DNA from 4 places in the Massilia sp. Soil_C_3 genome. Region 1 is predicted to be linked to each of the others. Evidence: predicted binding sites of a transcription regulator. Region 1 holds the regulator's gene; each other region holds the start of a gene.

Region 1 (7,884 bases):
CTCTTGCGCCGGACCTGCAATTCGCTTGCCCCCGCCATCGCAGCAAACGGCGCCGCGAAGGCGCGGATCGCCGCCGGCAAGCCGGCGCCTTGCGTGGACGCGATCAATGCCTGCAGGGCCGGCAGCTCGTCGCTTGGCACGAACACGTCGGCCAGCCCGATATACAGCGCGTCGGCGGCGCCGATCGTCAGCCCGGTCAGGCCCAGGTAGTTGCCGAGCTGTCCCGGCGCATGCGACAGGAAGTGGCTGCCGCCGACGTCGGGGAACAGGCCGATGTTCACCTCGGGCATGGCCATTTTCGTGCGCTCGGTCACGATGCGCAGGCCGCAGTCCGGGCCGCCCTGGGCGATGCCCATGCCGCCGCCCATCACGACGCCATCCATGATGGCGATGTAAGGCTTCGGATAAAAATGGATCAGGTGGTTCAGCGCGTATTCTTCGGTGAAGAAATCCTCGAGCAGCGCGCTGCCGCCCATCGGCCCCGCATGCCCGACCTCATGGAAGAAACGGATGTCGCCGCCCGCGCACAAGGCCTTCTCGCTGCTGCTGGTCAGTACGACCGCTTCGACCTGCCCGTCATGCCGCCAGGCGCGCAGCACGTCGGTCAGCGCGCGCACCATCTCGAGCGACAGCGAATTGAGCGCCTTCGGGCGGTCCAGGGTAATGATGCCGGTGCGGTTGGCGATGCGGGTCAGGACGTGGTCGGTCATGGCGTAATCCGTAATGGAGAGACATGCATTTTACCGAACACATAGATGCGCGTAATACCGGGGAGGCTGGATGCAAAAAGGGCGTCCCCTCAGACGCCCTTAGCTAGTGTGAGCCCTGCGCCTGATCAGGCGACAGCAGCGTCTTCGCCGCCGTTATCCGGCATGCGTTTGATCGACGTACGGCTATGGTCTTTCAGTTGCTGCTTGTGTTTGAGGATCTGTCGGTCCAGCTTATCCATCAGCGTATCGATCGCGGCGTACAGGTCTTGTGCGACGCTGGCCACGTGCAGGGTCTTTCCCGACACCTGGACGTTGATCTCTGCTTTTTGCCTTTTTTCTTTTTCAGTGAGGTTGTCGACGGCTAGGAAGACGTGGGTGTCGATCACCTGGTCGAAATGGCGAATGATGCGCTCGAGCTTATTCTGAACGTATTCACGGATGGCGGGGGTTACTTCGAGATGATGGCCACTGATTGTGAGGTTCATACACACTCCTTTGAAAATTTTGCACCGTGTGGACCACATCGACGCGACAAGGCACGATGTCTGTGGACGGCGCAGTTACAAGGACTTGCGGAGGCTTACAGGGGGTATCTTGAGGGCTTCACGGTATTTTGCAACCGTGCGGCGCGCGATGACCATGCCTTGTTCCCCGAGCATCTCCGCGATCTTGCTATCGGATAAAGGGTTCCTAGGGTCTTCTGCTCCTGTCAATTGTGCAATGAGCGCACGGATTGCCGTCGAGGATGCTTCGCCTCCCGCCTCGGTGGCAACGTGGCTGCCGAAGAAATACTTCAACTCAAACATGCCGTGCGGGGTCAGCATGTATTTCTGCGTTGTGACACGAGAAATTGTGCTCTCGTGTAGGCCTAGTGTATCAGCTATCTCACGTAAAACAAGGGGCCGCATGGCAACCGCGCCATGGGAGAAAAAGTTGCGCTGGCGCTCGACGATCGCCTCCGCCACGCGCAGGATGGTGTCGAAACGCTGGCGCATATTCTTGATGAGCCACTTCGCTTCCTGCAGCTGCGCGCCCATCTGCGCCTCGCTCTTGCCCTGCTTGAGGAGGCTCGCGTACAGGCTGTTTACGCGCAGGCGCGGCATCACGTCCGGATTCAATGTGACAGCCCAGCCGCTCTTGGAACGGCGCACGATCACGTCAGGCACCACGTAGTCCGACACGTTCGAGGCGAACGCCGCGCCCGGATGCGGATTGCATTGGCGCACCACGGCCTGCACCTCGCGCAAGTCTTCGTCGTCGCAGTCGAGCGCTTTTTTCAGCTTGCTGTATTCGCGCTGGGCGAACCAGCTCAGGTAACCCTCGACGATGGTCAGGGCCATGCGCCGCGTGACCATCGGCACACCCGGCATGCGCCGGATCTGCAGCGCCAGGCACTCGGCCGCGCTGCGCGCGCCGACGCCCACCGGGTCCATGCTCTGCACCAGCGCAAGCGCGCAGCGCAGCTCGTCGATCTCGATGTCGAGTTCTTCGGGCAGCCGCGCATGGATCTCGTCGAGCGGTTCTTCGAGGTAGCCGTTGTCGTCCAGCGCATCGATCACCAGCTCGGCCAGCGCACGGTCGCGCGCCGACAGGGTGGCTTCGCGCACCTGTTCCATCAGGTGTTCGCGCAGGGTGATGGCGCAGGCTTCCAGCTGCGGGCGGCCGTCCTCGTCCTCGCCACCGCCGCCTGAAGATGATCCTCCGCCTTCGCCCCAGTCGGCGTCGCTGCGCTCGCCCTCGGCGCCGCCCTCGAAACCCTCGCCTTCCTTGGCCACAGCCCCATCCCCTTCGGCCTGCTGGCCGGGCGCCGGCGGCGCCTCGCCGATGGCCGGTGCGTTGTTGATGGCGCCATCGGCCAGCAAACGCACCGATCGGTCGAGCGGATCGTCGAGCCGCTCGAGCAAGGGGTTATCGCCCAGTATCTGCTCGATCTCCTGGTGCAGCTCGAGCGTCGACAGTTGCAGCAACCGGATCGACTGCTGCAGTTGCGGCGTAAGCGCGAGGTGCTGCGAAGTGCGAAGTTGCAGGGACTGTTTCATCTAGGCGTGGCTCACATGCGGAAGTGTTCACCCAGGTACACGCGGCGCACCGACTCGTCCGCGATGATGTCGTCAGGGCGGCCGGAGGCAAGCACCGCGCCCTGGTTGATGATGTAGGCGCGGTCACAGATGCCGAGCGTCTCGCGCACGTTGTGGTCGGTGATCAGGACACCGATCCGGCGCTCCTTCAGGAAGCGCACGATGCGCTGGATCTCGATCACGGCGATCGGGTCGACGCCGGCGAACGGTTCGTCGAGCAGCACGAAGCGCGGATTGGTCGCCAGCGCGCGCGCGATCTCCACGCGGCGGCGTTCGCCGCCCGACAGCGACAGCGCCGGATTCTCGCGCAGCTTCTCGATCTGCAGGTCGGCCAGCAAGGTGTCGAGGCGCTCGTTGATCTGGTCTTTCGACAGCGGCTTGCCGTTGTCCTTCTGCAGCTCGAGCACGGCGCGGATGTTATCTTCCACCGTCAGCTTGCGAAATACCGAGGCCTCTTGCGGCAGGTAGGACAGGCCCAATACGGCGCGGCGGTGGATCGGCAGGCTGGTGATGTCGGTGCCGTTGATGTCGATCGACCCGGCGTCCGACGGCACCAGGCCGACGATCATGTAGAACGAGGTCGTCTTGCCGGCGCCGTTCGGGCCCAGCAAGCCGACCACTTCACCGCATTCGACCTGCAGCGACACGTCGCGCACCACCAGGCGCTTGCCATAGCTTTTCTGCAGGCCTTTGACGACCAGGGTGCTGCAATCGCCCAGATCCATCGGAATCGCCGTCATTGGGCGGCTCCCGCAGGCGTACGTTTCGGCGACAGGATCAGGGTGCCGCGGCCGCCCCCAACCTTGCTCTGGCCGCTGACATCGTTGCGCACGGTGGCCACTTCCTTGCGGCTGTCATACGAGATGAAAGGGCCGGTGACCTGGTTGCTCAGTTGATCGTTTTCCAGTTCCTTGATGAGGGCATTCGAGTACAGGCGCACCAGCTCGGCGCGCTCGTCGTACTCGATGCGCTCGGCCTGGCCCTCGACCCACAGGTTGGGACCGCCGTCGCGCTTCTGGCGGAACGTAGTGAGCTTGCCGTTGTTGGCGGTGAGTGTCACCGTCATATAGCCTTCGGGCGTTTCCCTGACCACGGCGCGGTCGGCCTTGAGCAACAGCGTACCGCGGGTGAGAATCACGTTACCGGTAAGGGTGCGCACGCCGTTGACCCCGTCGAGATCGGCGGAATCGTATTCGACCTGCGCGGGCTTGAGCGAGTCGGCACGTTCGGCGGCTGCCGTCAGCGACAGCAGGGAAAGGAGTACGGCGGCAAATAATTTTTTCATGATAAGGAATGCTGGTCCTGGGTTATCACGCGGCGCAGGGCTTACTGGCGCGGTCGTGGCGGATAGACGATCTGGCCGCGGCTGGACATGTGCACTTGCTGGGTGGCGTTGTTGGCGACCATGCCGGTGCCTTTCACGCTCGAAGCCCCAAGCTTCAGGTCAACCGGGAGGTCGGTCTTGACGATCTCTTCGTCGGGGAGCACGGTCAGCGCCTGGCTACGCAAGTGCAACGACTCGCTCTGCGCCGTCTTCGGGCGCTGCAGGTCGACGTCGCCCATCAGTTCGACCCGGTGCTCTTCGTGGAACACCTGGGCTTTCTTGGCGACCACCGTCATTGGCGGGCGGCCCGGCTCGACGCCGCGCAGCAGCGGCTGGTCGACGTGCGAGACGTCGCCGAGCGGGATGTGGGCCAGGTGCTTGCCCGACAACACATAGCTCGGCTGGCCATTCTCGGTCATGCGCACGAACGAGAAATTCTCGACGATGTAGTCCGGTTCGTCCGGCGGCCCGCCCAGCTGGGCGTCGATGTCGGACGCCTGCATCAGTTGCAGCAGCCAGAAGCTGCCGAAGGCGAAGAAGGTGCCGATCACGATCATCGCCAGGAGATTCCAGCGATGCGCGGTACGCTTGTTTTGGACGATGGTGGCCATGGTGCGTGGCCTCAGGCGAAGTACGGCGCGAGCGCCTGCTCGTAGGTGCCCTGGGCGCGCATCACGAGATCGCACACTTCGCGCACCGCGCCGCGGCCGCCGCCATTTTTGGTGACGTAGTGCGCGCGGTGCTGCACCTCGGGGTGGCCGGACGGCACCGCGACGGCGAAGCCGACGCGCGCGAACAGCGGCAGGTCGATCACGTCGTCGCCGATGTAGCCGCACTGCTCGGCCGTGAAGCCGGTGGCCTCGAGCAGCTTGGCGAAGCCGATGCGCTTGTCGTGGATGCCCTGGTGGACGTGCGAGATGCCGAGATCGGCCGCGCGCTTGACAACGATCGGCGACAGGCGCGCACTGATGATCGCGGTCTGGACGCCGGTCTTGTTCAACAGCTGGATGCCCAGGCCGTCGAGCACGTTGAAGGTCTTGGTGACTTCGCCTTCCGGGCCGTAGGTCAGGCTGCCGTCGGTCAGCACGCCGTCGACGTCGAAGATCATGACCTTAATGCGGGCCGCACGTTCCATGTGCGCCAGCGGAGTAATGGAGGGAATGAATTCACTCATCAGATCACCTTGGCGCGGGTCAGGTCGTGGATGTGCAGCGCGCCGACCAGGCGGTCGTCGTCATCGACCACCAGCATCTGGTTGATGCGGAATTCTTCCATCACGGCGACGGCGTCGACCGCCAGCTGCTCGGGGCGCACGCGGCGCGGGTTGGCGTGCATCACGTCGCGGATCTGGATGTCCGAGAAGTCGTGCATGCGTTCGATCACGCGGCGCAAGTCGCCGTCGGTGAACACGCCGACCGGACGGCCTTCGGCGTCGACGATGGCGGTCATGCCGAGGCCCTTGCGGGTGACTTCGAGCAGCGCTTCGACCAGCGAGGTTTCGGGGCTCACGCTCGGCACCGCGTCGCCGCTGCGCATCACGTCGCGCACATGGGTCAGGAGGCGCCGGCCCAGCGCGCCGCCCGGATGCGACAGCGCGAAGTCCTGTTCGCGGAAGCCGCGCGCGTCGAGCAGCGCCACGGCCAGCGCATCGCCCATGGCGAGGGTCACGGTGGTGCTGGTGGTCGGCGCCAGGTTGAGTGGGCAGGCTTCCTTGTCCACTGCGATGTCCAGGTGCACGTCGGCCAGCTTGGCCAGGCGCGAGGCTGGTTTACCGGTCATGGCGATCACGCGCGCGCCCAGGCGCTTCACGGCGGGCAGGATGTCGAGGATCTCGGACGATTCGCCCGAATTGGAAATCGCGATCACGACGTCATTTTTGGTGACCATGCCCAGGTCGCCGTGCGCGGCCTCGCCCGGGTGCATGAAGAAGGCCGGGGTGCCGGTGGACGCCAGGGTGGCGGCGATCTTGCGGCCGATGTGGCCCGACTTGCCCATCCCGGACACGACCACGCGGCCGTCGCAGGCCATGATCAGCTGCGCGGCGTTCACGAAACTGTCGTCGTCGCCCAGGCGCGCCTGCAGCGCGCGGATGGCGTCCGCTTCGATCGACAGCGTTTCGCGACCCAGTTCCAGCACGCGCCGGGCCAGGGTTTCGTCAAAACTTTTCGGCATTATTTTTTCATCGGTTACACTCATTTTGGAAGTATAAACGAATTGGGAAAGCAAAAAACTTGCCAGTCGTAACAAACGATAACAAGCGCACGCCGCACCACACTCGGCGTTTGCCATAAGATCAACAATTTCACTGCTTATCCCTGTAGCGCACCAATGCACTCCGGCCTCGAACTCACCCTCCTCCTGCTGGGCTGCGCCGTCCTGTGCGTGGTGCTTATTCTCGGGGTCGTGTTCCTGATGCTCTCGATCGAACAGCCGCGTTCGATGCGCCGCATTGTGTTCGGGCTACGCTTGGCCTAGGTAGTATCGACGATCGTGGCGGCCATGGCGATCGGGCCACTGGAGACCTGGGCGCTGCCTAGATCATCGAGCAGGCCGACCGGTCGCTGGCCCTCGGCGCTTTCGTAGCCGGCATGCTGCTCTGTGTTGCGCCGGTCAAGCACCAGGTGGAAGAAGACTTGACATCCTCCCCGCCCTAAAGGGCAGGAATTCCTACGGCGCCGCGCGCTCTTCTGCGGGTCGCTTCGGTGGGTTCCTGCTTCCTCGAGCGGCCTGGCTGCACCGGCTCTCCACAGGCTAAGACGCGATGTCCTCGCGCTAGAACGTTGATCGCTCCGACTACATCAGCGTGATTTTCGTAGCCGCAATCGACGCACAGGAATAACGCCCGAGTCTGCCGATTGTCTTTCGAGACGTGACCGCAGCACGGGCAAGTCTGGCTAGTATGATGCGGCGGCACGGCCAGCAATACGCCGCCGCACCACGCCATCTTGTAGTCGAGCTGCCGCTGGAATTCGCCCCATCCCTGATCGAGAATGGCACGGTTCAGCCCACTTTTTTGGCTGACCTTCTTCCCTGGCTGTTCGATCGTGCCCTTGGAAGACCTGGACATATCCTGGACTTGCAAATCCTCAATGCAGACGAGCGCGTGGTTTTTGCTGATCGTCGTCGTGGCTTTATGCAGGAAATCTTTCCGCGCGTTGGCGATGTGGGTGTGAATCTTCCGAACGCGGGCTTTCGCCTTCTTCCAGTTATTGCTGAATTTGACCTTGCGGCTAATGCTGCGCTGATAGCGTGCCAGGCGCGGTTGATGTTTCTTGAAGCTGTTTAGCGGGACGACGAAGGTGCCATTGCTCATTGTGGCGAACCGGGCGATACCGACATCGATGCCGATGTCCGTCGTCGACGTGGGCAGCGGCTGTTCGATTTCGCGTAGCGTTTGAATCGACGCAAACCACTTTCCACCTGACTGGCTGACGGTGACGTTGCGCACTTCGCCCAGCACCTCACGACTGTTGCGGTAGCGTAGCCACCCGAGCTTGGGCACGAAAATGCAGTTGTTTGCCTGGTCGAGCTTGATCTGCTTCGGATCAGGGTAGCGGAAGCTCTCGCTGACGCCTTTGCGCTTGAATCGGGGGAAGTCGGCCCGCTTCTCGAAAAAATTCTTGTACGCCGTGTCCAAATTCTTCAAGGCCTGTTGCAATGGGTGGCAAGGCGCGTCTTTCAGCCACGGCGTTTCCGCACTATTGCGCCACTTGGTCAAGTGCTTCGCCATGGCGACGTAGCTGATGTACTTGTTTCCAGCTTCGTGATTTTC
Region 2 (7,884 bases), on a different contig from region 1:
AGGCGGAAAAACCCCTACACCAAAGCAGGATTACACTATAATAAGATGCTTGACGGCATTTGCAAAAAGCCACTAAATCGCAGTGCCCAGTGGCTGGTTTTTTTAATTGAATTAAGGAAATCATGAGCGACGCACACAACGAACATCAATCCCTCATCCGCACGCCAAAGCAGCTCGTCGTTGCCGTCACGGCATTTTTTCTGGTTATCGTTTTAGGTATTATTTTGCTGGTCACCTTCGTTACCAGTACCGCTACCACTGGCGCCGGCACCGACGGCCAGAGCGCCGAGGCGATTTCTAACCGTATCCGCCCGGTCTCCGAAGAAGGTTTCATCCTGGTCGACGCCAATGCGCCGCGCGTGCTGCAGGCCGGCGGCGCCGTCTATGCCGCCACCTGCGCGGCCTGCCACGATAGCGGCATGGCCGGCGCGCCAAAGACCGGCGACAACGGCGCCTGGGGCGCACGCCTGGCGCAAGGCTATGACACCGTTCTCAAGCACGCCATCGAAGGCATTCGTGCGATGCCGGCCAAGGGCGGCAATCCGGACCTGGACAATCTCGAGGTCGAGCGCGCCGTCGTCTTCATGACCAACAAGAGCGGCGCCAGCTTCAAGGAACCGGCCGAACCCGCGCCTGCCCCGGCTGCCGCCGAGGCGCCGGCCGACGCCGCCGCTACCGCCGCTGCGCCGGCAGCAGCTAGCCCGGCCGCAACGCCCGCTTCTGCCACTGTCACGGCTGCCGCCACCGCCGCTGCCCCGGTAGCCGCGCCAGCCATTGCCAGCGCCGACCTCGGCAAGAAAGCCTATGACTCGGCCTGCATCGCCTGCCATGGTGCAGGCATTGCCGGCGCGCCGAAGTTCGGCGACAAGGCAGCGTGGACCGCGCGTCTCGGCCAGGGCGCCAACGTGATGTACGAGCACGCGATCAAGGGCTTCCAGGGCAAGACCGGCTTCATGCCGCCAAAAGGCGGCTCCACCATCCCCGATGCCGAGGTCAAGGCTGCAGTCGATTACATGGTGGCCGCTGTCAAATAAGACACGCTGCAACTCCAATAAAAAAGCACCCGATTGGGTGCTTTTTTGTTTCAAAGATCATGAACGTTGTTGCAGCGCAACCCAGCAATAAACTAATTTCGATCAGTGCGAACGGCGGCGACGCGTGGTCAGCATGGCCATCAAGCCAAGCCCCATCAACAGGGCGCCGGCCGGCTCGGGGACTGCGGCCGGTTCGGTGCTCACGAAGAAATCGAAGTTAATTCCCAGCACGCCGAGCCCGCCCACTCCCTCGGTACCGAAGGCGTCATTCGTCGCCGGGAAATAACCGTCCCAGGAATTATTCTGATAAACATCACCGGCGAGATTCCCGCTGTCGACCAGCACTTTATTACCGGCGTCGAGGAAAGAAACACGGGCCTCATACAGGGAAACGGCGCTGGTCAGCATCAGCGGAAAATCGAAAAGGCCGATTCCGTAGATCGCAGTTTCTCCTGGGAATGGGAATAAATCACCGGCACTGCGAATCTGTATACTGATGAGTGATTGACCATTGCCAAGATCGGTTTCGGACTCGTTCACCGTGAATGCACCGGTGTTGCGAAAACCTTGTTCCGCCACGCCATCGAATGCGGCAACACCGGTATAGGCATTATCACTTTCATAGCCTTGCAGATAGAAGGAATAGGTGGAGCCAGCTGCGACGAGCGGTGCGGCAACCGCAGCCTGCGCTCCCAGCCCCATTGTCGCCATGACAACAAGAATCGACCCAATAAATTTACGCACGACTTCCCCTCGGTATAAAAATGATATGCTTGGCATCAAAGCAAGTTTCGTGCCGATAAGAAATTTATCGATAAAAATCAAATAATTAGCGCAAAGCACCAGTTACTGGCAGGTGCAGCCTGTAAATTATTCCGACATCAGCTTTCAGTAGAGACCTCTTTCAAACTACCAGTTCGATTTTCTCTCCGAACATCATTCTGCCCTTCGCTGGGCCATCCACCGCCCTGCCAGCTCGCTACCTTCTCCAGCGATGGTCTTTCACCCTGTGTTTTTCGAAACATTTACCTGTATTAATCCGAATCTTTTAATTTCCGGAATTACATATTCAAATTCTTTTCTAAAAGAAATAAAAGAGTGTATATAAATACTACGATTCTGTTGCCAAAAATTCTTGCAAGAAATAGTTTCCAGACATGTTCGTGAATGTATATTTGTTAAATATTTCTATAATGCACTGTCACAATTAGTTACAAGTAGACCGTCGTAAATATCGTATCCTTCAAAACTTTCCAACCGGAACAAATTCCAAGCGGAATTTTTTACAGGATAAATATCATGCCATTCTGCAACTCTGCATCGACCAAACACCACGTCTTCCGTCTGAATGCCGCGCTGCTGATGTCGCTGGCAGCCGTTGGCAGCGCTTCGGCCGCCACCCTGTCGGTGGGTCCGGGCAAGACTTACGCGGCGCCGTGCGCCGCCTTTGCCAAGGCCAAGGCCGGCGACATCATCGAAATTCAGGGCGGCAAGACCTACAGCGGCGACGTGTGCGCCATCAGCGCCAACGACCTCATCATCCGCGGCGTCAACGGCCGTCCAAAGATCAACGCCGCCGGCAAGAATGCCCAGGGCAAGGCGATCTGGGTGGTCAAGGGCAATAACATCAAGGTCGAGAACGTCGAGATGTACGGCGCCAAGGTGCCGGACAAGAACGGCGCCGCACTGCGCCTGGAAGGCACCAACTTCACGCTGCGCTCATCCTTCCTGCACGATAACGAGAACGGCATCCTGTCCGGCGCCAACGCCAACAGCAATGTCGTGATCGAGTCCAGCGAGTTCGGCTACAACGGGTATGGCGATGGCTATTCGCACAATCTGTACATCGGCAATATCGCCAGTCTGGTGTTCCGCTTCAATTACTCGCACGACGCCAACGTCGGCCATAACCTGAAGTCGCGCGCCAAGCTCAATACGATCACCTACAACCGTTTCTCGAGCACGCCGTCCGGCCAGACCGGTTCGACCAAGAACGGCAAGCCGAGCTATGAGATCGATCTGCCGAACGGCGGCACATCGTATGTGATCGGCAATGTGATCCATCAACCGTCGGCTCACAACAACCCGGGCATGTTGGCCTATGGACTGGAAGGCGCTACCAACCCAGGGCAAGACCTATACGTGGTCAACAACACCTTCCTGAACGAGGACAGCTCGCGTGGAACGTTCGTGCTGATCGGCGGCAAGGTGACGAAGGCAGCCCTGATTCAGAACAATATCTTCGGTGGTACGGGTTCGGTGACCGGCCAGGCAAGCGCTGTTCAGAAAAGCAATTTCCGCTCTGTGGCGCCAGGCTTCGTCAACCGTGCGCAGTTCGACCTGCGTCCTACCGCCAACGCGCTCGTGATCAATGCTGCTACCGCGCCGGGCAAATCGGCATCTGGCTTCAGTCTGGCGCCTACCGCACAGTACAAGCATACGGCAGCCAGCGAGACTCGTCCGGCCTCGGGTGCACTGGATATCGGCGCCTATGAGAGCGCCGCCCCGACGGCAACGCCTTCGATCCCGGCACCATCGGTCCCGGCCGTCCCGGCCGCCCCGGTCACCTGGAGGGTCTGTGCGCCCGAAGGCGGTACTTGCTCCTTCACCGGAACCCGTGAAGTGCGCTTCGGCGCTCCCGGCTACTACAACACCAAGGTCATCACTGCGAAGACCCCCTGCAACAGCACGGTCTTCGGCAATCCGAAGACTGGCGTCTACAAGTCCTGCAGCTACTCGAGCCTGGCCAAGTAAGACCGGCATCGACCGCCGCATGAAAAATGGGCCGCGCAAGCGGCCCATTTTTTTATGCATTCAAGGAATGCTTACCAAATGATCACGCGATCCTTCGGCGCCAGGTACATCTTGTCGCCCGCCTTGACCCCGAACGCCTCGTAGAAGCCCGGCTGGTTCTTCAGGGTGCCGTTGGCGCGGTATTGCGCCGGCGAGTGCGGATCGGTCTTGATCTGGGCGATCTGAGCCGGCTCGCGCATCTTGGTGCGCCACACCTGGCCCCAACCCATGTAGAAGCGCTGATCGCCGGTGAGACCGTCGATGACAGGCGCCGGCTTGCCCTTCAGCGAGATCTTGTAGGCTTTATAGGCGATCGCCAGGCCCGAGTTGTCGCCGATGTTCTCGCCCAGGGTCAGTTCGCCGTTGACGTGATAGCCTTCCAGTGGGCTGAAGGCCGCGTATTGCGCGATCAGCGCGCGGGTCTTCTCGCCGAAACGCTTGCCGTCTTCTTCGGTCCACCAGTTGCGCATATTGCCGTCGCCGTCGTACTGCGAACCCTGGTCGTCGAAGCCGTGGCTGATCTCGTGGCCGATCACGGCGCCGATGCCGCCGTAGTTGACCGCGTCGTCGGCATTGGCGTCGAAGAACGGCGGCTGCAGGATCGCGGCCGGGAACACGATCTCGTTCAGTTCCGGGTTGTAGTAGGCGTTGACGGTCTGCGGCGTCATGCCCCACTCGTCGCGATCGATCGGCTTGCCGAGCTTGTTCAGTTCGCGGTTGTATTCCACTTCGCGCGAGCGCATCACGTTGCCGACCAGGTCATCGCGCTTGACGGTGAGCGCGGTGTATTCCTTCCACTTGTTCGGATAACCGATCTTCGGCGTGAACTTGGCCAGCTTGGCCTGCGCTTCCTTCTTGGTCGCAGGGCTCATCCAGTCCAGGGTGTCGATCGACTCCTTATAGGCGGCCAGCAGGTTGTTGACCAGGACTTCCATATGCGCCTTGCGCTCGGCCGGGAAGTGCTTCGCCACATACAGCTTGCCGACCGCGTCGCCCAGGCTCGACTCCAGGGTCGAGACGCCGCGCTTCCAGCGCGGTTCCAGTTGCGGGATGCCGGCCAGGGTGGTGCCGTTGAAGGCGAAACGCTGGTCGACGAAGGCCTTCGACAGGTAGTTGGCGTAGCCGTTCACGGTCTGGAACTGCAGATAGGCTTTCCAGGTCGCCAGCGGAACACGATCGAGAACGTCAGCAAAGCCTTTCAGGTAGGTCGGCTGGCTGACGATCAGGTAATCGGCCTTGCCCTGCAGGCCCGAGGCCTTCAACCACTGCTGCCAGTCGTAGCCCGGCGCCAGCGCGGCCAGCTTGTCCAGTTCAACCTTGTTATAGGTCTTGATCGGATCGCGGTTCTCGACCTTGGTCCACTGCACCTTGGCCAGCTCGGTTTCCAGCTCGACGATGGCTTTCGCATCCGCCGCGGCATTCTTGCCGCCGGCCAGCGCCAGCATCTTCTCGACGTGCTGCTGGTACTTGGCGCGGGTGTCCGCCAGCTTGGCGTCGTCCAGTTTCAGGTAGTAGTCGCGGTCGGGCATGCCCAGGCCGGCCTGGTACAGGTCGGCCACGTACTTGGTCGAATCCTTGGCGTCCTGGTGGATGAAGAACACGAAGGGCACGTTGACGCCGATGCGGCCCAGGTGGGCGAACATCGCCGGCAATTCGTTCTTGTTCTTGATCGCGGCGATCTTGCCCAGCTCACCGGCCAGCGGCTTGGCGCCCAGCTGTTCCAGGCGCGCTTCGTCCATATAGCTGGCGTAGAAGTCGCCGATCTTGCGCGCCTCGGTGCCGTTGGCGGCGCTGCGTTCCATCGCGGCTTTCTCGATGACGGCGCGCAGCTGCGGCAGGGTGTCGTCGCGCAGCTGGTGGAAGGCGCCCCAGGTCGACTTGTCGGCCGGGATCTCGACGCTCTTGAGCCACTTGCCGTTCAGGTGGGCGAAGAAGTCGTCCTGGGCACGCACGCCGGCATCGATGTACTGGGTGGCGATGCCGGACGAAGCTCCCGCCTTGGATGCGCTGGCCGTGGCAGGGGTGGCAGGGGCGGCGGCGCCGGATTCGGCGTGCGCGAACGAAGCTACCAGCACGAGTGCGGCAGCGCTGAACAGATGTCGTTTCATGTTCTCTCTCTTTATTGTGAGTTGCAATGCAAAACGGGCCGGCGCTCGTGACGCCGGCCCGCTGTCGGACTAATTTACCAGATGATGACGCGTTCTTCAGGCGGCAGGTACATCTTGTCGCCCGGCTTCACGTCGAAGGCCTTGTAGAACTCGGCCATATTGCGCACGGTGCCGTTGGCGCGGAACTGGCCCGGCGAGTGCGGATCGGTCTTGACCTGGTTGATCTGCTGCGCTTCGCGCATCTTCGAGCGCCACACCTGGCCCCAGCCCATGAAGAAGCGCTGGTCGCCGGTGAGGCCGTCGATCACCGGCGCCGGCTTGCCGTGCAGCGAGATCTGGTAGGCCTTGTAGCCGATCGCCAGGCCGGCGTTGTCGCCGATGTTCTCGCCCAGGGTCAGCTCGCCGTTGACGTTATAGCCTGGCAGCGGGCTATAGCCATTGAACTGGTTGACCAGCTTGTTGGTGCGCGCCTTGAACGCGGCCTTGTCCTCGGCGGTCCACCAGTTGCGCAGGTTGCCGTCGCCGTCCGACTGGCTGCCCTTGTCGTCGAAGCCGTGGCCGATCTCGTGGCCGATCACGGCGCCGATCGCGCCATAGTTGACGGCGTCGTCGGCGCGCATGTCGAAGAACGGCGGCTGCAGGATCGCGGCCGGGAACACGATCTCGTTCATCGTGCTGCGGTAGTACGCATTCACGGTCTGCGGCGTCATGCCCCACTCCGTGTGGTCGATTGGTTTACCCAGCTTGCCGATATTGCGCTCGTACTCGAAGGTCGAGGCGCGCATCGCGTTGCCGACCAGGTCGTCGCGCTTGATGGCCAGGCGCGTATAGTCGCGCCACTTGTCCGGATAACCGATCTTCGGCGTGAACTTGGCCAGCTTGGCGCGCGCTTCCTTCTTGGTCGCGGGGCTCATCCACTCCAGGTTGTCGATCGACTGGCCGTAGGCAATGATCAGGTTCTTCACCAGCTCTTCCATGCGCGCTTTGCGCTCGGCCGGGAAGTGCTCTTTCACGTACAGCTTGCCGAGCGCCTCGCCCAGCGCGCCCTCGACGGTGGCCACGCCCTTCTTCCAGTCCGGACGCTGCTCGGTCACGCCGGTCAGCGCGGTGCCATAGAAGGCGAAGTCGGCGTCCACGAAGGCCTTCGACAGGTAGGGCGCGTATTCGCGCAGCAGCTGCCATTCGAAGTACGACTTCAGCGTCGCCAGCTCGGTCTTGCCCAGCAACGCGTTCAAGCCCGTGAAGTAGCTCGGCTGGTTGACGATGATGTAGTCGAGCTTGTTGCCCACGCCGGCGGCGCCCAGGGCCGCCTTCCAGTCGTAGCCTGGGGCCAGCTTGGTCAGCTCGGCCACGCTCATCTTGTTGTAGCGCTTGACCGGGTCGCGGTTCTCGACCTTGGTCCACTGCACCTTGGCCAGCTCGGTCTCGAAGTCGACGATGGCCTTGGCCTGGGCCGCGGCGTTCTTCTCGCCGGCAAGCAGGAGCGTCTTCTCGATGTGCTGCTGGTACTTGGCGCGCACCTCGGCCAGCTTGGCGTCGTCGAGCTTCAGGTAGTAATCGCGGTCGGGCATGCCCAGCCCGCTCTGGCTGATGTAGGTGGCGTACTTGGTCGACTCGCGCATGTCCTGGCCGACGTAGATGCCATAGGGGCTCGAGACGCCGATTTTCGCCAGGTGGGCGGCCAGGGCCGGGATGCCCTTCTTGTCCTTCAGCGCGCGGATGCGCGACAGCTCGCCGGTCAGCGGCTTGTAGCCCAGGGTTTCGCGGCGCTCGGCGTCCATGAAGCTGGCGTACAGGTCGCCGATTTTCTTCGTTTCGGTGCCGGCCTTGGCGCCGTCCTCGCCGGCTGCATCCTTCTGCGCCGCCTCGATGATCGCCAGCAGCTGCGGCGTGGTGTCTTCGCGCAGCTTCATGAAGGTGCCCCAGCTCGAACGGTCGCTCGGGATCTC
Region 3 (7,884 bases), on a different contig from region 1:
TGGCGCCGGTGGCGCGTACCCTGAATACCCCGGACAAGGAAAACGGCTTCTATATCGCGCGCCTGAACCTGGACCTGAACATCGACGACGCGGACTATCCGGCCCTGACGCTGGCCAATTACATCTTTGGCGACGGCGGCCTCAAGTCGCGCCTGATGGACCGCATCCGCCAGCAGGATGGCCTGTCGTATGGCGGCGGCTCGGACGTGTCGCCGGGCACCCTGGACCGCGCCGGCAGCTTCACTATCAATGCGATCGCGGCGCCGCAGAATCTGGCGAAACTCGATGCGGCGGTGCGCGCCGAGCTGGCGCGTGCGCTCAAGGATGGTTTTACTGCCGAGGAACTGCTAGGGGCCAAGTCGGGACTGATGCAGCAGCGCCTGCAATCGCGCTCGAACGACGGCGCGCTGGCATCCGGCTGGACCTCGTTCCTGTACCGTGGCAAGACCTTCGAGGCCTCGGCGGAACTCGAGCGCAAGCTGGGGGCCGTGACTTTGCCTGAGCTGAATGCCGCATTCCGCAAGGCGATCGATCCGGCTAAGCTGTCGGTGTTCATGGCGGGCGACCAAACCAAGGCGAGCGGTCCGGCGACACCCGTAGTTACTATGCCGTAACTACAACAGTTTCCTGACAAAAACTCTCTGGATTGTGACAATGCACGAAGCCATGCGTTAAAATGTTTCTTTTCGGAAGCAAAAGTTTCATCCAGGGAGCATCATGAAGGCCATCAGCAAGCAGCAGCCGGCAAGCGGTTTGTCGTTCACCGGCAAGGTCGTTTTGGTCACCGGAGCCGCCAGTGGAATCGGTCGCGCCATCGCCCTGGCGTTTGGCCGTGCCGGCGCCAGCGTCGTCGTGGCCGACGTCTCGATCGACGGTGGACACGCCACCGCGGCGATGATCGTCGAAAACGGCGGCAAGGCGCTGTTCGTCCAAAGCAACGTCACCCGTGCCGGCGATGTCGAAGCCCTGGTCGACAAGACCATCAATTACTATGGCCGTCTCGACTTCGCGATCAACAATGCCGCGGTCGAGGAAGAGCGCCAGCCGCTGGCCGACGGCGACGACGAGCAGTTCGACCGCATCATGAACGTCAACGTCAAGGGCGTCTGGCTGTGCATGAAATACCAGCTGCGCCAGATGCAGAAGCAGGGCCACGGCGCGATCGTCAACATGGCCGGCATCGCCGGCCTCGTCGGCAGCCCGAACCATGCCATCTACGGCGCCAGCAAGCACGCTGTCGTGGGCCTGACCAGGAGCGCCGCCGCCGAGTACGCGCGCGAGGGCATCCGCGTCAACGTGCTGTGCCCGGCCGCGGTCAAGACGCCGATGCTGGCGCGCGCCTTCGAGCGCGATCCGGGCATCGAGAAAAAGCTCAAGGCTGCCCATCCAATGGGGCGCTTCGCCGAGGCGGGCGAGGTGGCGCAGGCCGCCCTGTGGCTGTGTTCGGACATGGCGTCCTACGTCAATGGCCACGAGATGGTGGTCGACGGAGGTTTCACCGCCGTTTGAGCAGGTTTTCCTGTCGGAAATCTTTACACTGCGGGGCGTATTTGCGTCCTGCGAAATCCCAAGTCCCTGTTTTTAATCAAGTATTTCCTAGTGGCATAAATTATGCTTATTGGTTGCATGTCGTGTATGTACCCAATGCCTTTCCACTTAGTGAGACCAACTTGAAAAAGACTTTTGCCGCACTGGCACTCGCCGCCGCCCTGCTTCCCGTCGCAGGCGCCCATGCCGCCGTGATCAGCTTTAACGACAGTATCGGAATCACGGAAACGGATTGGTCCGAGACGCTGCGTTTCAGCAAGTTCAACACCAAGCTCGGCACGCTCAATTCGATCAAGTTCGACTTGAGCGGCCTGGTCAGCGGCGCGGGCTTCGCCGAAAACCGGGGCAGCAACGCGGCGAAGGTCACCCTGACACTGGGTTCGACCATCGAGTTGACCCGCCCCGATGGCAGCACGCTGGTCGTGGCCAACCCTGTATTCGACCAGCTGTACAGCCTTGGCCGCTATGACCGTGTTCTCGACTTCGCTGGCACCTCCGGCGTCCATACCGGGACGATCGAGGCAAGCAAAGCCGAATCCTTCCTGAGCAGCAGCGCCAGCGATTTCGCCCTGTTCTCGGGCAAGGGTTTCATCGAGCTCGGCCTGAGCGCGCTGGGTACCTCGTTCGCGAAGGGGCCAGGCAATGTGATGACCGGGTTCGACACGCTCGCATCCGGTGCGGTGCAGGTCACGTACGATTACACGCCATTTGCCGAAGTCCCGGAGCCAGCCACCCTGGCGACCATGCTCGCCGGTTTCGGCCTGATGGGCGCAGTGCGCCGCCGCCGCGCAAGGAACAAGGCGTAATCGCGAGACGCGCGGGCACGCTGCCCGCAACGGAAAAACCGTCATTGCCGTCCCCGGCATGACGGTTTTTTTCATGAAGCGCCGCTTCAGTTGTGGATGTACTTGGCGAACACGTCGCTGAAGTCGCGTTTGGTGTGGGTATCGAGCATGGCCGTGTTCAGCGCTTCCAGCAGTTCGCCGTACTGGCTGACCAGGCTGCCCGCGCCGGGCGCGATATTGAGCTTGTGGACCGAGGCCGTGGCGTCCAGCGTGCGCAGCGCATTGTCGCGGCACACGGCATCGCGCCGTTGCTGCTTGCCGATGGTGGTCAAGGCCTTGTAGATGTCCTTCAACTGTTCGATGAAGGATTTTTTGACGTCGATCGAGAACTTCGTGTCGTTGACGTTGAACTTCAGTTCGATGTCCATGTCCAGCGTGCCGGCAGTTTCGATGCTGACGTTGGTGATGAGGTTCGACGAATACTCGTAGCGCTTGATCGAGCGCTTCGAGGACACGGCTGAATCGCCGTCGACGTGGATCAGGGCAAGATTGGTGAAGCAGTACTCGTCCTTCTTGCTCTTGATCAGGAAGAAGATCTGCTCACCGTCTTCCGTGAACAGGTAGTCGTCCGCATCGACCTTGCTGTAGTCCGCCGGTCCGACGATGACACCGATATCGCTCAGCCCCAGTGCTTCCGCCGCCATTCTCTTGAACATGATCGTCCTCGTGTGGTGAAAAAGGATAGATTAGCATTCCCCCAGCAGTCTGCGCGCATCAGGCTGCAGTGAGTTCGGCCACGAAGTCGTAGGTATCGCCGCGAAAGTACGAGCGGCAAAACTCCACCGCGCGCCCGTCGCGCAAGAAACCCAGCCGCTCCACGCACAGGCCGGCATCGCCCTCGCGCGCATCCAGCAGGCGCGCCTGCTCCGCACCCAGCAGCAGGGCCGACAGGCGCTGCAGCGCGCGCACCGGACGATTTCCACTGGCCTCCAGCGCCTCGTACATCGAGTCGCCCACTGCCTCGAGCGAGGGCAGGGCGAAGGCGGCGATGGTTGCGTACTCCAGGCACATCGGCGCATCGTCGGCATAGCGCAGGCGGTTGAAGCGGTACACCGGCGTGCCCGGCGACAGCCGCAGGCGCAGCGCTTCCTCGGGCGTGACCAGGCCTTCCGAGCGCTTGAGCCAGCTGCTCCTCGGCGCCCGGCCACGGGCGCGCATGTCTTCCGAGAACGAACTCAGCTTGGCGAAATTCTTTTCGATGCGCGTGTTCAGAAAATTGCCCGAGCCGGCACGCCGCACCAATAGACCGTCGTCGACCAGGCTGTCGATCGCCTTGCGCACCGTGATGCGCGAGATGCCCAGCTCCAGCGCCAGCTGGCGTTCGGCGGGCAGGGCGCTCGAGGGGCCGTAGATGCCGTTGTCGATCGCTTGGCGCAGCGCGCGCTGCAGTTGCTGGTAGAGCGGCAGCTTGCCGGCGCCGCCGGCGAGGCTGGCCTTGGCGGCGTCGTGCATCAGTTGGACGAGGGGATTCATTCAGCGGGCATGGGGACTGGGACGCCCATCATACCGCAGGCCGCCCGCCGCTCAGGGCAGGGGATGGACGAGGTTCACAAGCACCGACAGCCCGACGAAGCAGGCGGCGGCAAGGATTTCGTGGCGCCGCGTCTCCAGGCGCACGCCGGTGACGGCCCAGGCAATCAAGGCGCAGGCGACCAGCGGCGTCAGGAAGTTCGCGTCGAGCGCCTTGCCCAGTTCGCCATGCACGAGCTGGTGCATGCCCTCCGTCATGCCGCTGAACAGATTCTTGATGCCCAGGTGGCGCTCGAGGAGGCCGGGCGACAGGCCGAGCAGTGCTTCGGCGCGTACCAGCGGATTGGCCGGCAGCCAGGCCAGGGCGGCGCTCGCCAGCAACAGGCCCAGGCGCCCGCCGACCGTGCCGGTCATGCGATACGCGGCTTGCGGACGATGAGGTAGATCGGCACCGCGACGATGCAGATCAGGAACGAGAACAGCCCCCAGCCGATGCCGCTCATGCCACGCGCCTTGGCATCCTTGCCGATCAGTACGCCGATAATCGCTGCGATGATGAGTCCGCCAACTGCTTCCATCAGATGATCCCCAGTAGTGTGTTTCCATAATTCTACTGAGAATCAACTGTGTAAAACTCGCCAATAGTCACGGCCAGCGCCGGGCCGTAGTCCATCATTTCGGACGCGGATCCTTCAAGGGCTGGCTGACCACGGCGACCCGGCCCGCGCGCACTTCGCGCACCGCGGTGGCCACCGCGCGCGCCACATTGCGCGTCTCTTCCTGCACCGCGGTGTCCTTGTCGAAGGTCTCATGGCTGTCGGCATACGATTCGTAATAGCCGATGTAGCGGTCGAGCTGGCCGAAGCTGCCCGAGTTGATCAGGCCCATCCACTCGAGCCAGTCCGACAGCGAGCGCCGCGTGCCCTCGATGCCGGCCACGTCGCCGTGCACCAGCAGGCCGAAGGCGCGGCCGGCCAGGTGTTTGGGGTAATCCCAGCCGTCGCGTTCGATCTGCTTGGCCGTTTCGGCATCCTTGCCATGGGTCGATGTCGGGTCGGGATTGCCGCCGTCGGCGCACACCAGGCGATCGATCATCAGTTTCAGTACCGCCGGGGTCTGGTACCAGTAGACCGGGGTGATGATGATGACGCCATGGGCCAGCACCCAGCGCTCGTAGATCTCGTTCATCCAGTCATTGACCTGGCGCTCGGCGTGGTTCGGGTAGCAGCTGCACGGCCAGTGGCACAGCGGCATCGCGGTCGACACGCAGCCCTTGCACGGGTGGATGTGGCGGTCGTAGTCCGAATTGAGCAGGGAGAGGTCGAGCACGTCGGCCTCGAATCCTTGTTCCATCAACACGTCCTTGGCCATTTGCGTCATGCGCCAGCTTTTCGAGATCTCGCCGGGACATGTGCCGTCGTTGCGGGCCGAGGCGTTGATGAGGAGAATGCGGTTGCGCGAGTCGGGATCCTTCTGGCGCCGCTCGGCGCCGAGCAGGCGGTCGCGCGCCTCTTTCCATTCGACCGACAGGTCGTAGCCGGGGTCGGCGAAGCCGGGGCCGGCCTTGACCGTGTGCGGGGCCTTGCGGCCGTCCTGGTACGCATCCCAGGCCACGTCCTCGATCGCCGCCAGTTCGCGGTCGAGCGCGTCGTAGCCGGGGTCCTGGAACGCCTTGCGAAAGCGCAGGTGGAATTCGTTGCGTCCCAGCTTGGCGGGCGCCTGGCCCTTGCGTACCGTCGTCGTCATGCTGCCTCCGATGCAAATAATGCAATTATCGGGCGGACGCAGGCGGCGCTAATGTACGGGGGCGCACCTTGGGCAGGTAAAACCGACGGTCGACAGCGGGGCAGGATGAACCGTCCATACGAAAAAAGCGGGCCGGGCAGCGAGCCCGGCCCGCTTTCGCGGGTCCGTCGTGAGACGAAGGATTATTTCTGGTTCAGGTGAACGATCCAGTATTTCGCCAGGTCGCCCGCGCCGCCGCCGCCCTTGACGGTCTGGAAGGTCTGGATGGCTTCGGCTTTCTTGCCGGCCAGCGCCTGCGCCATGCCCAGGCGCAGCTTGGCTTCTTCAGCGTTCTTCAGGCCACCCTTGGCGATGCCTTGCTGGATGAAGCCGACACCCTTGTCGCCCTGGTCCATGGTGGCGTAAGCCCAGCCCAGGTTGACCAGGCCGGCGCCGGTCTTGGCCTTGGCGGCCGAGGCTTCGCCGGCGGCGATGTTCTTGGCATCGTCGGCCGCGCCCTTGGTCGCCTTGTCGCGCAGGGCGGCGTGGGCCTTGGCGTTCGAGCCCTGGCCCAGCACGCCAGCGGCGTAGCCGGCGTCCATGGCTTTCTTGGCTTCGCTCGGGAAGCCGTCGCGCAGGGCCAGTTCGGCCAGGTCGACGTATTCTTCCGGCGCCATCTTCTTGACGGTGGCCGCTTCCAGGCGATACACGTTGATCATATTGGTCTGCGCATCGAAGCCGGACTTGCGGGCCACGCCGCGGTTCAGGACGTCGGTCCAGAAGTCGTCGTTCGGGTAGTGGGCCACCAGTTTTTCCAGCGCGATAAGGTAGCCGGCATCGTCCTTGACCTTGTTGGCCGACGAGGCCAGCAGGCGCAGGTCTTCCTCGCTCGGCTTCTGGCCGGCCTTCTCGGTCGCTTCGATCGCCGGCAGCAGGGCCGCCTTGGCGCTGGCAAAGTCGCCGCCCAGGTAATAGGCGCGGATCAGGGAAGGCGCGACTTTTTCAGGGGTCGGGCTTTCTTTCTGGTAGCGCTTGAACCACTCGATCGCCTTGGTGTAATCCTTGGCGTTGTAGTGCATATTGCCCAGTGCCAGGATGAAGTCGGCCTGTTCCTGGCCTTGCAGGCGGCCGGAATTGATCACCGCTTCGAGCGCCGGCATGGCGATTTCATTGTTGTTGGTCGCCGAGCCCAGCGACAGCTTCATGCGGTTGACGACGTAGTCTTCGTATGGCGTGCGGTTCGGGAAGGCTTCGGCCTGCTGGACGCGGCTCTGCACTTCGGCGTAATTCTTTGCATCCATCAGCGGCTTGATCGCGGCCGGGTCGAGCAGCTTGAACAGCTCTGGGCGGACGGTGTCCGCCGGCGCGGCGGCGGCGGCAGGCTTCTCTTGCGCATGGACGGCGGTGGTCAGGGCCGGGGCCGAGAGGCCGACGGCGGCCAGCATCAGGCAGAGGCGGGCAAGACGGAGTTGGGACATTCTGTATCCTTCTATCTAGACAAAAAATCGACGAAGCGCGCTTTCGGCACGTTCTTTCGCTACGCATTTTTACCAATATAGCAAAAATGCCAATCTCGGACAAAGCGTGCATTGTCCCATAGTCAGCCATTTTCTGGCTCGCCAATTGTGCCGTAGAGCCCGCGTGCGCGCCCAGCGTCGTTACATCGCGTTACCTCGTCGACGGCAACCGCGTCGCATTGGCCAGGTCACGCACGGTCGAAGCCCGGAACCGGGCAGGTGCCCGGCGCCGCGATGTCCCCGGCCAGCCAGGCCACGGCCGCTTCCAAAGCGGGTGGGGCGAAGCCATAGCTCATCAGGGCCGGGGCCGGGAAGTCCAGCGCCTGGTAGGGGTTCCACAGCGCCAGGTGCAGGTCGGGGCGCCAGCCGGCGCGCGCGTTCGGGCCATAGCGGCGGCGCGAGGTCGAGGCCAGGATCGTGACGCGCCCGTCCTGCGGCAGCGCCGACCAGTCGAAGTGTTCGCTGTCGGCGAAGGTGACCAGTTCGACGTCGTACAGGGTCGCCAGCGCCTCGGCGATGCGTGCCGCCGGCACGCCGGCTTCCGAGATGCCGTCGCTGACCACGTCGGCGCGCGCGACCAGGCGCACGCGGCTGCCGCGCGGGGGGCGTTGCGGCTGGCCGAGTTCGGTCAGGCCGGCGCGCCAGGCGCGCGCCATCAGCGCGCGGTCGTCCTGCTCGCGGGCATAGGCGATGGCGCGAGCGGGATGCGCGTCCGCCAGCCTCGCAAGACGCGCCAGTTTCGCCTCGACGTCAGGCAGCGGCAGCACGCCGTCGCGGAT
Region 4 (7,884 bases), on a different contig from region 1:
CGATCGAGCCCTCGACCGGCGACGTGCTGGCCTACGTTTCGCGGCCCGGCTTCGATCCGAACCTGTTCGTCGACGGCATCGACTACCAGAGCTGGAACGAGTTGAACACCTCGCTCGACCGGCCGCTGATGAACCGTCCGCTGTCGGGCACCTATCCGCCCGGTTCGACCTTCAAGCCCTTCATGTCGCTGGCGGCGCTCGAGATGGGCTACCGTCGTCCGCACGACGCGATCCGCGACCCCGGTTTCTTCATGCTGGGCGGGCACCGCTTCAACGACGACAAGCCGGGCGGCCACGGCATCGTCAATATGTACCACTCGATCGCCCACTCCTGCGACACCTATTACTACCAGCTGGGCAACGAGATGGGGATCGATAACATCTCCAAATTCATGCGCGAATTCGGCTTCGGCCAGCCGACCGGGATCGACCTCGATCATGAAAAAGTCGGCGTGCTGCCGTCGAAGGAATGGAAGGCCGAGCGCTTCAAGCGCAACCGCGCGGCGCAGAAATGGGTGGGCGGCGATACCATCTCGATCTCGATCGGGCAGGGCTTCAACCACTACACCATGCTGCAGCTGGCGCATGCGACCGCGATCCTGGCCAATGACGGCGTGGTGATGAAGCCGCACCTGGTCAAGATGATCGAGGACGGCATCACCCGCGAGCGCACCCTGACGGTGCCCAAGGAAACCCGGCGCCTGTCGATGAAGCAGGAGCACCTCGACTTCATCAAGGATGCGATGGCCGGCGTGATGCGCGAAGGCACCGGGCAACGCGCCTTCTCCACCGCCACGTATACCTCGGCCGGCAAGACCGGCACCGCGCAGGTGATCGGCCTGCGCGGCAAGAAGTACGATGCCAATGCGATCGACGAACGCCATCGCGACAATGCGCTGTTTACCGCCTTCGCGCCGGTCGAGCAGCCGCGCATCGCGCTGGCGATGGTGGTCGAGAATGCCGGCTTCGGCGGTGTCGTGGCGGCGCCGATCGCGCGCAAGGTCCTCGACTACGCGATCCTCGGCAAGCGTCCGGCGCCGCCGCCGGAACCGAAGGAAGGCGCTCGTCCCGTCACCGTCAAGAAGGTGGCGCCTGCCCCTGTGCCGGCCCCGGCCCCGGTTGTCGCCGCCGCGGCCCCCGCCACCGCTACCGCCACCCGAATCGAATAAACCATGGCCCATATTCCAGAACGGCGCTCGCTGCGCCGCCGCCTGCGCCCGTACTTCATGGTGTTCGACCTGCCGCTGACCCTGATCCTGGCCATGCTGGTGACGATCAGCATGGTCACCATGATGTCGGCCGGCGCCGATTTCCCCGACCGGGTCGAGCACCAGATCCGCAACTTCCTGCTGTCGTTCGCGGTGATGTGGGTGGCCGCGAACATCGCGCCGCAAAACCTGATGCGGCTGGCGGTGCCGGTCTACGCGATCGGCGTGGCCCTGCTGGTCGCGGTCGCGATGTTCGGCCTGATCAAGAAGGGCGCGCAGCGCTGGCTGCACATCGGCGTCATCGACATCCAGCCGTCCGAGATCATGAAGATCGGCCTGCCGCTGATGCTGGCCTGGTACTTCCAGACCCGGGCCCAGGTCGCCGGCTGGCGGCATTACATCGTGGCCGCCGTGATCCTGATGATCCCGGTCGCCCTCATCATGGAGCAGCCCGACCTCGGCACCTCGCTGCTGGTCGCGTCGTCCGGCCTGTATGTGATCTTCCTGGCCGGCCTGTCGTGGAAGGCGATCGCCGCGGTGACGGTGAGCGTCCTGGCCTTCCTGCCGATCGGCTGGTCGATGATGCACGACTATCAGCGCCAGCGGGTGATGACCCTGATCGATCCGACCTCCGACCCGCTGGGCAAGGGCTTCCACATCATCCAGTCGATCATTGCGATCGGCTCGGGCGGCATGGCCGGCAAGGGCTATATGCAGGGCACCCAGGGCTACCTGGAGTTCGTGCCGGAACGCACAACCGACTTCGTGTTCTCGGTGTATTCCGAGGAATTTGGCCTGATCGGCAACCTGTTCCTGCTGTTCGTCTACCTGCTCCTGATCGGGCGCGGCTTGATGATCGCGGCCAATGCGCCGAACACCTTCGGCCGCTTGCTGGCCGGCTCGATCGCGATGATTTTCTTTACTTATGCCTTCGTCAATATGGGCATGGTCTCAGGGATATTGCCTGTCGTGGGGGTGCCGCTACCCTTCATGAGTTATGGCGGTACGGCCTTTATCACGCTCGGCCTTGGCGCCGGCATATTGATGAGTATTCAAAGACATCGTAAACTGGTGCAGACTTAGACTCTGATAAAGGACAGCCAATGGGCGTTCGTACAAGCTTCCTGGCGGTCATACCGGTTGCCATCCTGGTATCGGCATGCAGCAGCACGGGAGAGCACAAGCGGCTCAATCCTTTCCCCTGGCCACATAAACCAAGCGCCAAGCACGGCAAGGCGCCCCAGCTGCCAGCCGCCAAGTCGGGCCGCGGCGGCTATTACAAGGACGACGGCCCGGGCGACAACATCCCCGACGGCCTGCTCGACGTGCCCGACGCCGTGGTCAAGGCCGAGCCCTTCAACAAGTGGACCAGCCGTCCCTACACGGTGCTGGGCAAGACCTATACGCCGTTGGGCAACGACGTGCCGTATAGCGCACGTGGCGTCAGCACCTGGTATGGCGTCAAGTTCCACGGCCAGCGCACGGCTTCCGGCGAACTGTACGATATGTACAAGATGACGGCGGCGCATCCGACCCTGCCGATTCCATCCTATGTGCGCGTGACCAGCCTCGATACCGGCAATTCGGTGGTGGTGCGCATCAACGACCGCGGTCCCTTCCACGCCAGCCGCATCATCGACGTCTCGTATACGGCGGCGCTCAAGCTCGGCCTGCTGGGCAAGGGCAGCCACGAAGTCGAGATCGAGCGCCTGTTCCCGGGCGATCCGATCATTCCGCCGGCGCAGATCGCGGCCGCGCGCCGCGAAGTCGTGTCGATCGCGCAGTCGGCGCCGCCCGAGATCGAGGCCCTGATGCTGGAAGACCGGATCCATTCCGACAGCGCGGCGCTGGTGCGTCAAGCGGAGCCGGCGGCTTCCGAGGACGCTCCCGCACCTGCGAGCGCCGGCCGCTATTTCATCCAGTTCGGCGCCTATGGCCGGGCCGGCACCGCCGAGGCGATGGGCGAAAAGATCACCAACGCCGGCGTCGGGCTGGGCAAGCTGGAGGTGGTGAAGGTGGGTTCCCTGAACCGCCTGTATGGCGGCCCCTACGCCAGCCGCGCCGAAGCGCTGGAAGCCATGCGCGCGCTGCCGGCCAGCCTCGGCTTCAGGCCGATCGTGGTCCAGCGCTGATCCGGCGGCAACGTACGGCCCGTGGCGAACGGTGACGTCGCCATGAAAAATGGCCGGCGAACCGGCCATTTCTTCGAGCGGAAAAGAACCGCTTATGCTTGGGCGGTATTGCGGCGACGGCGCAGGAAGCCGATCGCGGCCAGGCCGGCGCCTGCCAGCAGGACGCTCGATGGCTCAGGCACTTCGCCCGGCACTTCGACTGGATCTTCGACCTTGGTGTAGTCCAGCACGAGGCTGCTGCCGGTCAGCAGCAGGTCGCCGACGACTTTCAGGCTCAGGCTCAGGTCGCCGTTGTTGAACAGCTGGTTGATCAGGTCCCGGTCATTGATAGTGCCGGTAATCGAGAAGCCGCCGGTGTAATCCTGGGTCACGATGGTGGTTTTGGTCTTCACGTCCGACTTGTAATAATCGCACCAGAACAGGAAGCAGTCCTTGCCGTCGACGACGCGCACGGATTTCGTACCGCCATTTTCGCTCTTCTCGTTGTATTCGGTCGCGCCGCTGCCGAGCACCAGGTCGCCGAACGACAGTTGCGCGGCTTCCTGTTTGCTGGTCTTGGTGATCGTATGGCCGACATCGACCGTGCGCAGGTAGGCACCGAGCGAGTTCGACCATTTATAGTTGCCGGCGTGGTAGCTGGTCTGCTTCGGGTCGCTCGTCTTGAAGGTGCCGCCGTTGTCGAGGAAGGCGAACGAGAACGTCAGGCTGTTCAGTTCATACTTGCCTTCGAGGTTCGATTTGAAGACGGTATCGTAGGTCTTGCTCGACAGGCTGGTGCCAAACGAGCCGTCCAGGTTGATGGTTTCGGCGGAGGCCGAGGTCGAGAATGCGCAGGTGGCGGCGAGCAGTGCGGCGATGATGGTCTGTTTCATGGAGATCCCCTTGGAATTAAATTTTAACAACACACTTTGACATGGAGCAAATTGCGTGCCAGAAACATAAGTGTCTGTTTTAATTACATTTATTTTCTTTGGGAAATTCTTGTGTAAAGAAATTCGACATTTTTGCGGAAGTGGTTGGATGGCGAGTTGCCGAAAAAAAAAGCGCACCACAGGTGCGCTTCCAGGCGAGCGGATTACGACGCCGTCAGTTGCAGTCTCGCAGCCCCGCATTCGGATAATCGTCGGCGATGCCGGCCAGCCTGGCGCGCAGCGGCGGTTCGATCGCCCGGTACTGGTAGCCCGCGCGCATCACCTGCGGCCCGCGCGGCAAGACCTGCACGCCGTGCACGCCCTGGCGCTGCAACTGCGCCACCAGCTTCTGGGCCGCGCTGTCGGTCTTGAACACCCCCAGCGAAATCGCCCAGCGCAGCGGCGAGTCGCCCTGCATGATGTAAAAATTTTCGACACCGCGTTCCTTGAGCTCGGCCGCGCGGCGCTGGGCGCCTTCGCGGCCGCCGTTCGGCGGCAGGTAGACCAGGCGGCTGGTCACTTCCTGGAAGGGGACCTCGACCCGCGACTGGCGCGCCGCGAGGTCCAGGCTCGCGATCCGCGCTTCGAAACGGCGTGCGTCCGCTGCGCTGAAAGGTCCGGCCTGGACGCAGGCAACCAGGTTTGCGGCGACGGCAACCGGCGCCGCCAGCGTTGGGTTTGGCGGCGGCGGGGCAGCCTCAGGCTGCGCGGCCTCGTCGGCCTCTTCCTGCTTGGCTTCGTCCAGCGCGCGCTTGGCCTCGACCGCCGTCAGCTGCGTGATGCGTTCGGGCGCCAGCTGGTTCTTCAGCCGCGCCGGCTCGCGTTCGCCGGCCCCCGGCTGGCCGAGCACACCCTGGCCATAGGCCAGCAGCGCCCCGTTCGCGGCCAGCAGCGCCCAGAATACGAATTTCAGCAAGGCGTTTCCCCTTTCGTCGATGCGGCCGCCGCCTGCAGGCCGACCAGCACGATATTATCGACCACCTGGTGCGCAACCTTGAGCGCCGGCGCGATATGCGGCGCTGCGCCGCCCGAGACGATGCAGGCCGACGCGCGATGCCCGGCCACGGCGCGTTCGATCGCGCCGGCCTGGGCCGACAGCACGCCGGAGAGAATCGCGTCGTTGGTATTGTCGCCGAAGAGCGCAGGCAGGGCGCCTGGCGCCACCTGCGGCAGTTGCGCCGTATTCGCGGCCAGGCTGGACGCCATCAGGGCCAGGCCGGGCAGGATCATGCCGCCCACGAACAAGCCATCCGCCGTGACCGCGTCGACTGTGGTCGCAGTGCCGCAGGTGGCGACGACCAGGTCCTGGCCGGGCGCCAGCGCGCGCGCGCCGATGGCGGCGGCGAAGCGGTCGCAGCCCAACCGGCCCGGCTCGCGGTAGCCGTTGCGCAGGCCGGCGCGTTCAAGGGTGGAGGCGAACCATTCGACCTCGATCTCCGTCGGCAGCAGGGCTGCGATGCGCGCGGCCAGCTGCGGACCGGCTACGTTCGACACCAGTGCCCGCGTGACGCCGGCGGCCATCCATTCGGCCGCCACTTCGTCGAGCTGCGCGTGCAGGACGGCGCCGTGGGAGCGCCACTCACCGAGAGCAGCGGGGGCATCGGCCAGCGCCCACTTGACGCGGGTATTGCCCGCGTCGACCAGCAGCATCATGTCTTCACCCGCAGCGAGACGTCGCCGGCCATGACCGTGATCCGGCCCTCCGCCGTGTCGAGCAGCAGGCGGCCGCTGTCGTCGACGCCGGCGGCGCGGCCCTCGTGCCGCACCGTGCCCTGGTCGAGCAAGACCACGGTTTCTCCCTGCCAGGCGTGGCGCAGGTTCCAGCGCGCGGCGAAGGCCGCGAAGCCGCGCGCGGCGAATTCCGTCAGCGCCGCGGCCAGGCCGTCGAGCAGGGCCGCCATCAGGACGTCGCGCTCCATGCGCGCCAGCCAGGGCATGCCGGCGGCGCTGCGGCCCAGTTGCGCTTCCATCTCGTCCGGCATCAGGAGGTTCAGGCCGATGCCGATCACGGTCCAGGTGCCGCCGCCCGACGCGGACTGGGTCTCGACCAGGATGCCGGCCAGCTTGTCGCCATCCTTGAGCAGGTCGTTCGGCCATTTCAGCTGGACCTGCTGGCCCAGGCCAGAGAGGGTCTCGGCCAGCGCCACGCCGATCGCCAGCGGCAGGCCGGTAAGAAGCTGTGGGCCGCCGTCGAATTTCCAGGCCAACGAAAAGGTCAGCGACCCTTCGGGCGAAGACAGCCAGCTGCGGCCGGCGCGGCCGCGGCCGGCGGTCTGATGTTCGGCCACCAGCAGCAGCGGCGCGGGTAGCGTCGCGGCGCGCGCCAGCAGGTCGGCATTGGTGGAGCCGGTCTGCGCCACGACTTCGACCGCCACGCCGGCCTTCGACAGTGCGCGGATGCCGTCGGCGTTCATGCTTCCCCCTGGCGCTGTTTGGTCGGCGCGCGCGCGAACAGGCGGTCGAACACGAAGTTGGGCAGCAGGTGCAGCAGCTTGGCCACGACGCCCATCTGCCAGGGCAATACGCGGTAGCTGTCGCCGCGCGCGATCACGGCGGCGGCTTGCGCCGCGAAGCGGTCGGCGGGCATCAGGAATGGCATGGGAAAACGGTTCTTGCTGGTCATGGGGGTGTCGATATAACCGGGGGCGATCGTCACCACCCGGATGTTGGTGGCGCGCAGTTCGAGCCGCAGCGCCTCGCAGTAGCTGTGCACTGCGGCCTTGCTGGCGCAGTAGGCGCCGGCGCCGCGCATGCCGCGCACGCCCGCCACGCTGCCGATGCCCACCAGGCGGCAGGGCGTCGCCTGCTGCCGCATGGCGGGGATGAAGGGGGCGAAGGTGGCGACCGTGGCATTCACATTGGTGGCGAACACCGCGTCGAACACGGCCAGGTCGGCCGCGCGGTCGGTGAGCGTGCCGTGCGAGATGCCGGCGCTGGCGATGACGACGTCGGCGCCGCCGTTGACCGCGATGAAGTCATGCGCGGCGGCGGCCAGGCCATCGCGGTCGAGCACGTCGACCGCATAGATGTGATGCCGCTCGGGGTGGGGCAGCGAGGCGGCCAGCGCAAGCAGGTGATCGCGCCGCCGCGCCAGCAGGCCGAGCGTGGCGCCGCGCGCGGCGTATTCGCGCGCCAGGGCGGCGCCGATGCCGCTCGAGGCGCCGGTGATGAAGACGCGCTCCGTCCGCGTCATCGTGGGATCAGCGCTGGTTGCGCACGATGGCGACGTCGATGCCGCTGTCGAGCAGCTTGGCGCGCGCCTTGTTGACGGCTTCGACTTGCGAGTAGGGGCCCACCCGCACCCGGTGCAGCACGCCGCTGTCGGTCGTGCGGTCGCTGATGGCGGCCTCGAAGCCGAGCAGGGCGAGCTTGGCGCGGGTGTTTTCGGCATCGGACATCTCGCGGAAGGCGCCGGCCTGCAGGTAATAGATATAGCCGTCGGTCACGGCCGCGGCGCCGGGGGCGGGAGCGGCGGTGTTGACCGGGGCCGGCGGCGGTGGCGGCGCGCTTGGACGCGGCTCCTGCATGCCGGCGATGGCGGCGCCCAGCGGGTCGGAATCGGGCTGCTGCTGGGGCGCCTTCGGCACGGTCGCCGGCGCGCTCGGCTGGGCCGGCGCCTGGGGCACCGGCACC

Evidence for each region. Region 1 encodes sigma-54, which starts transcription at its own class of promoters, with help from an activator protein. Its sites were predicted from a motif close to TGGCANGNAANCTGCTTT; they were not measured.
Region 2: the regulator sigma-54 is predicted to act here: its motif matches at 1,816-1,833, upstream of AC3A6F_RS19590 (PEP-CTERM sorting domain-containing protein).
Region 3: the regulator sigma-54 is predicted to act here: its motif matches at 1,601-1,618, upstream of AC3A6F_RS03620 (choice-of-anchor E domain-containing protein).
Region 4: the regulator sigma-54 is predicted to act here: its motif matches at 4,256-4,273, upstream of AC3A6F_RS00325 (PEP-CTERM sorting domain-containing protein).

Annotation. Positions count from the first base shown of each region.
Region 1 is NZ_JBDGJG010000013.1:102,496-110,379, forward strand. Features, by position in the region: gene AC3A6F_RS23515 (enoyl-CoA hydratase/isomerase family protein) at 1-710, opposite strand, end outside; gene hpf (ribosome hibernation-promoting factor, HPF/YfiA family) at 836-1,195, opposite strand; gene AC3A6F_RS23525 (RNA polymerase factor sigma-54) at 1,271-2,749, opposite strand; gene lptB (LPS export ABC transporter ATP-binding protein) at 2,761-3,528, opposite strand; gene lptA (lipopolysaccharide transport periplasmic protein LptA) at 3,525-4,073, opposite strand; gene lptC (LPS export ABC transporter periplasmic protein LptC) at 4,115-4,723, opposite strand; gene AC3A6F_RS23545 (KdsC family phosphatase) at 4,735-5,286, opposite strand; gene AC3A6F_RS23550 (KpsF/GutQ family sugar-phosphate isomerase) at 5,286-6,284, opposite strand; gene AC3A6F_RS23555 (hypothetical protein) at 6,441-6,587, shown strand; gene AC3A6F_RS23560 (RNA-guided endonuclease InsQ/TnpB family protein) at 6,763-7,884, opposite strand, start outside.
Region 2 is NZ_JBDGJG010000009.1:153,443-161,326, reverse strand. Features, by position in the region: gene AC3A6F_RS19595 (c-type cytochrome) at 123-1,034, shown strand; gene AC3A6F_RS19590 (PEP-CTERM sorting domain-containing protein) at 1,137-1,778, opposite strand; gene AC3A6F_RS19585 (right-handed parallel beta-helix repeat-containing protein) at 2,334-3,788, shown strand; gene AC3A6F_RS19580 (M13 family metallopeptidase) at 3,860-5,935, opposite strand; gene AC3A6F_RS19575 (M13 family metallopeptidase) at 6,010-7,884, opposite strand, start outside.
Region 3 is NZ_JBDGJG010000002.1:158,459-166,342, forward strand. Features, by position in the region: gene AC3A6F_RS03610 (M16 family metallopeptidase) at 1-614, shown strand, start outside; gene AC3A6F_RS03615 (SDR family oxidoreductase) at 718-1,509, shown strand; gene AC3A6F_RS03620 (choice-of-anchor E domain-containing protein) at 1,671-2,354, shown strand; gene AC3A6F_RS03625 (PH domain-containing protein) at 2,441-3,049, opposite strand; gene AC3A6F_RS03630 (GntR family transcriptional regulator) at 3,108-3,866, opposite strand; gene AC3A6F_RS03635 (hypothetical protein) at 3,918-4,277, opposite strand; gene AC3A6F_RS03640 (hypothetical protein) at 4,274-4,441, opposite strand; gene AC3A6F_RS03645 (flavodoxin family protein) at 4,536-5,609, opposite strand; gene AC3A6F_RS03650 (tetratricopeptide repeat protein) at 5,792-7,066, opposite strand; gene nagZ (beta-N-acetylhexosaminidase) at 7,294-7,884, opposite strand, start outside.
Region 4 is NZ_JBDGJG010000001.1:78,483-86,366, forward strand. Features, by position in the region: gene mrdA (penicillin-binding protein 2) at 1-1,169, shown strand, start outside; gene rodA (rod shape-determining protein RodA) at 1,173-2,291, shown strand; gene AC3A6F_RS00320 (septal ring lytic transglycosylase RlpA family protein) at 2,312-3,340, shown strand; gene AC3A6F_RS00325 (PEP-CTERM sorting domain-containing protein) at 3,433-4,212, opposite strand; gene AC3A6F_RS00330 (SPOR domain-containing protein) at 4,427-5,167, opposite strand; gene AC3A6F_RS00335 (type III pantothenate kinase) at 5,161-5,904, opposite strand; gene AC3A6F_RS00340 (biotin--[acetyl-CoA-carboxylase] ligase) at 5,901-6,665, opposite strand; gene AC3A6F_RS00345 (SDR family oxidoreductase) at 6,662-7,444, opposite strand; gene AC3A6F_RS00350 (SPOR domain-containing protein) at 7,452-7,884, opposite strand, start outside.